2 regions of the Heyndrickxia acidicola genome follow, and region 2 is predicted to be linked to the other one. Evidence: predicted binding sites of a transcription regulator. Region 2 holds the regulator's gene; the other holds the start of a gene.
What was found. The regulator LexA, encoded in region 2, represses DNA repair genes until DNA is damaged. The targets are predictions, from matches to a motif close to CGAACATATGTTCG.
Positions count from the first base shown of each region.

Region 1: a site for LexA is predicted at 1,021-1,034, ahead of uvrB (excinuclease ABC subunit UvrB). Genes of this name have one in related genera too.

Region 1 is NZ_KV440953.1:4,489,438-4,491,921, forward strand. It holds gene A5N88_RS25215 (hypothetical protein) at 1-141, opposite strand, end outside; gene A5N88_RS20865 (DUF2164 domain-containing protein) at 300-545, shown strand; gene uvrB (excinuclease ABC subunit UvrB) at 1,179-2,484, shown strand, end outside.
Region 2 is NZ_KV440953.1:1,543,901-1,546,384, reverse strand. It holds gene A5N88_RS07185 (OsmC family protein) at 1-181, shown strand, start outside; gene A5N88_RS24240 (YjcZ family sporulation protein) at 242-370, opposite strand; gene lexA (transcriptional repressor LexA) at 765-1,388, opposite strand; gene yneA (cell division suppressor protein YneA) at 1,611-1,934, shown strand; gene A5N88_RS07170 (YneB family resolvase-like protein) at 1,942-2,484, shown strand, end outside.

The DNA.
Region 1 (2,484 bases), 2.9 Mb from region 2:
GGAGCCTCCTCGTCGCAAGCTCCTGCGGGGTCTCCCCATGCCAGCTTTTCCCGCAGGAGTCTCGTGCCTTCCGCTGCTATCAACTTTGGATTGAGTTCTAATTTTAGACTTTAACTGAGTAATTGGTTGTGCATGTATCATCCTACAGGTTGATTTCCTCTGCAGGCACTCGCTTTACAAGGGGTTTCCCATAAAGCGCTATTCCGCAGTAGTTTCATATATCCGATCCAATTATCATTGGGTCAAATATCAGTATTGAGCTTTATCGAATCCTTCATTTTAAAAAGGAGTGTTTATAGATGATCAAGTTAAAATTGGAAAAAGAAGCAAAGGACAGGCTTATTTCGGATATTCAGCAGTTTATTTATAATGAGCATGGAGAAGAAATTGGGAGGCTGGCTGCTGAGCAGTATTTTGATTTTTTTAAAGAAAAACTGGGCCCTCTCATTTACAATCAAGCTCTTTATGATGCAAGGGTCTTAATGGAACAAAAGATGATGTCTTTGGAGGAGGATTTTTATACTCTGGAAAAAAGAGTAAAATAACGGTATGTCAGCTGAAGGACAAGCTATCTCTAAAGATTTGTTGAAACAAAAATGAAAGAACCCTTGCATATTAGGAGGGGCTTTTTCATTTTGGCTTTGTTAAAGGACACTGTTGTTTTTTAGCTCATTCGTGTGAATCTGCCGTTTCACACGCCTTTCAGCACAGCTGAAAGGTACAGTAAAGAAAGGAACCAAAGCAAACTTATTTGCTTTTGGTTCCTTTCTTTACTGTAAAATGAGCTAAAAAACGAGCAGTTATCAAAATTAAAATTTAACACAGTCTTTATTTTAAGCCTAGGCTGTTTTCGCATAGATTGTTGTTCTTCGCAAAAGTGCTAAATTCGTGTGAAGTGAGTCTTCGTGGCATCTTTCCGTAAGCAATTCACAAAATTACTGCAGAGCCTGTGAATTTCATTATTTTTTTGTTTTAAATAGCAATAAAGTTTACGAAAAGAGCCTTAGCCAAAACAAAAAACGAAAATTTGTTCGCTTTTTTCTGGTTAAAAAATAGCTGTTTGTGGTAAAATAAGGACTATGGTTATTTAATCGAACTTTACTTTTTAGAAAAATATTTTTCTAGAGTTTTCATACATTTTTTGATTGCAGATAGAGAAAAGATAGGAGGTTACCCATTTGGAACAACAGTTTGAATTGGTTTCAAAATATAAGCCCGATGGCGATCAGCCTGAAGCAATTAAAGAGCTGGTAGAGGGAATTAAAGCCGGGAAGAAGCATCAGACCCTGCTGGGAGCAACAGGTACAGGAAAAACATTTACTATCTCCAACGTCATTAAAGAAGTAAAAAAACCGACGCTCATCATTGCCCACAACAAAACCCTCGCCGGTCAATTATATAGTGAATTCAAAGAATTTTTCCCTAATAACGCAGTTGAATACTTTGTCAGTTATTATGACTACTATCAGCCTGAAGCCTATGTGCCGCAAACGGACACTTTTATAGAAAAAGATGCCAGCATTAATGATGAAATTGATAAGCTGCGCCACTCTGCCACATCCTCTTTATTTGAACGGGAGGATGTCATTATCATTGCCAGCGTTTCCTGTATTTACGGCTTGGGTTCACCTGAAGAATACCGGGAAATGGTCTTGTCACTTCGTACTGAGATGGAAATTGAACGAAATCAATTACTTCGCAGACTTGTTGACATCCAATATGCAAGAAATGATATCGACTTCCAGCGCGGAACGTTTCGTGTGCGCGGAGATGTAGTGGAAATCTTCCCGGTCTCACGGGATGAACATTGTATTCGTGTGGAATTTTTCGGAGATGAGATTGAGAGGATTCGGGAAGTCGATGCCTTAACTGGTGAAATTCTGGGCGACCGCAATCATGTTGCCATCTTTCCGGCATCCCACTTCGTAACCCGTGAAGAAAAGATGCGAATTGCCATTGAGAACATTGAGAAGGAATTGGAAGAGCAGCTTACAAAGATGCGTGACAATAATAAGATTCTTGAAGCACAGCGCTTGGAGCAAAGGACCCGGTATGATCTTGAAATGATGAGGGAAATGGGCTTTTGTTCAGGCATTGAAAACTATTCGCGCCATTTGACATTGAGGCCGCCCGGCTCGACGCCGTATACTCTTTTGGACTATTTCCCGAAGGACTTCCTTTTGGTTGTTGATGAGTCCCACGTTACGCTTCCTCAGGTGCGCGGGATGTTCAACGGCGACCAGGCACGCAAGCAGGTCCTTGTCGATCACGGTTTCCGGCTCCCATCTGCACTTGACAACCGGCCGCTGACCTTCACTGAATTTGAAGAGCATGTAAGCCAGGCAATCTTTGTTTCCGCAACACCAGGCCCGTATGAGCTTGAGCACACTCCGCAGATGGTGGAGCAGATTATCCGTCCGACAGGCCTTCTCGACCCGTTGATTGATGTGCGGCCAATAGAAGGCCAGATCGATGACCTTCTCG
Region 2 (2,484 bases):
TGAACACCCCAAACGATTTACGGATATTCATATTCACTATGTACTTGAAGGTGAGCTTCCTGAAGAAAAGGTTCATCGTGCCATCACATTGTCAAAGGAAAAGTATTGCTCGGTTGCACACTCATTAAGTGCCGCCCTTACGATGAGTTATGAAATTAATGGGAAAAAGATAAAAGCTTAGTTTTTGAAGAGCAGCTTTGAAAAAAAACCTCTAATAAAAGTATTAGAGGTTTTCATTACATTAGTTAAAGCAAACAATAGCTCCTACAATGATTAACAAAATGAATAGTACAACGATTAAAGCAAAAGTATTTCCGCCAGTATATGCTGGATAAGCGTAACCATAGTTACATCCGCCAAAGCAGCCCATATGTTACACCACCTTTCTTCTGTTTATACAGTATATGTGCATTTGTCATAAGGGTACTAGGGGAATGCGGATACTTTTATTGTAAAATTTAACTGTAGCTGGTTTCTAAGGATCTTGCGAAATATGATTTGGAGAATTTAATGAAGGCTCTTTTTGTAAGCTTTGTTGCTATTGGACATAGTACTATCATAATAAATATATGTTCAGTATTAAAACTTGTGAAGAGCTTAAGAAAAATTGCTGAGAAGACAGACAACACTGAATAATTCTTTGTACGTAAAGCAACAATCTATACTAAACCAGCTTTAATAAAAAATGTGGAACTATTGTGGAAATAAAAAATCAGGCCTTCTTTAAAGAAGCCTGATTTTTTTTATTAAATTAAAGAACAAAATTAGTGGATGGCCTGTCTATATAAACCGATTACTTTACCAAGAATGGAAACACTGTTTAAAATAATGGGTTCCATGGTGGCGTTTTCAGGCTGTAAGCGGAAGTAATTCTTTTCCTTAAAGAAACGCTTTACAGTGGCTTCATCATCCTCAGTCATCGCCACCACAATATCTCCGTTGTTCGCTGTCTGCTGCTGTCTGACAATTACATAGTCACCATCCAGGATACCTGCATCAATCATACTTTCACCGACAATTTCAAGCATAAAAATGTTTTCGTCAGCTGGAGCAAGTTGTTCAGGAAGCGGAAAGTACTCTTCGACATTTTCTATTGCTGTAATTGGAAGCCCGGCTGTTACCTTTCCAACCAAGGGTACATTCATCACGTTTTGGCGAGGAATGTTATCATGCTCTAAATCTAAGATTTCAATTGCACGCGGCTTCGTCGGATCTCGCCTGATAAGCCCCTTGCTTTCAAGCCTTGATAGATGTCCATGGACAGTTGAACTGGAAGCGAGGCCTACTGCTTCTCCTATTTCACGAACTGAAGGCGGATATCCTTTTGCTTTTACTTCCTGTTTTATGAATTCCAGAATATCCTGCTGCCTCTTTGAAAGTTTTGTCATTTATTACACCCCGTTTTCATAATTAATATGAGAGTCTCTGCCTATGAATCTTTTATTTATAAATACACCTATGTATCTTAGCCAGCTTTATTTTGAATTAATTATAACATGTATATCTGAACAGTACAAACATAAGTTCGAAAAAACTGTTGACTAAAAACAAATGTTCGTATTATACTTTTCTTAACAAAGCGAACATACATTCTCGAAAGGGTGTTTTATATGACTACTTATATTAAGAATTATTCATATGCTATACTTTTTATTGTCATTTCATTTCTTTTTGGAATCTATGTCATATTCTCACTGAATGACGATACTTCCTCCTATGAAAGAGTAGTGGTTAAACAGGGACAGTCTATATGGGAAATTGCATCTATTTATGAAAATGATTATTCTATGTCAACACAACAGTTTATTAAATGGGTACAGGACCATAACAATATTGATAGTGAAACCATTAAAGAGGGGGATATTCTTACCATACCTGTTAAAATGAAAAAAGAATTTAAATTGCAGAACAAATTGGCACTGAAGACGGAGTAAGGACATCATGAATTCAATTATATACTGCAGGGTTAGCACGACAAAGAATACACAGGAAACATCATTGGAAAGGCAGCACGAAGAGCTTGTGGCTGCTGCTGGTAAATGGGGTTTTACAGTGGTAAAAGTAATTAAGGATCAGGCCAGCGGCTATGACCTTGAAAGACAAGGCATCCTTGAAATGCTTGATTATATTAAAGAAGATAATGTACAAGCTGTACTAATTCAGGACGAAACCAGAATAGGGAGAGGCAATGCAAAAATGGCATTGCTGCATGTTTTATATAAAGAAGGAATTAAGGTATACAGTTTAGCGCAAAACGGTGAATTGGAGCTTTCAGATTCTGATTCAATGGTGCTGCAGATTGTCAGCATGGTAGAAGAATATCAAAGAAAACTGCACAATATTAAAATAAAGCGTGGAATGAAAAGAGCGGTTGAAAACGGATATAAGCCTGAAAAAAACCTTAAGGGCCGAGGCAATGAAAACGGAAGAGATAGAAAAGATCTCCCTGTTCAGGAAATTGTCCGGCTTAGGATGAACGGATTA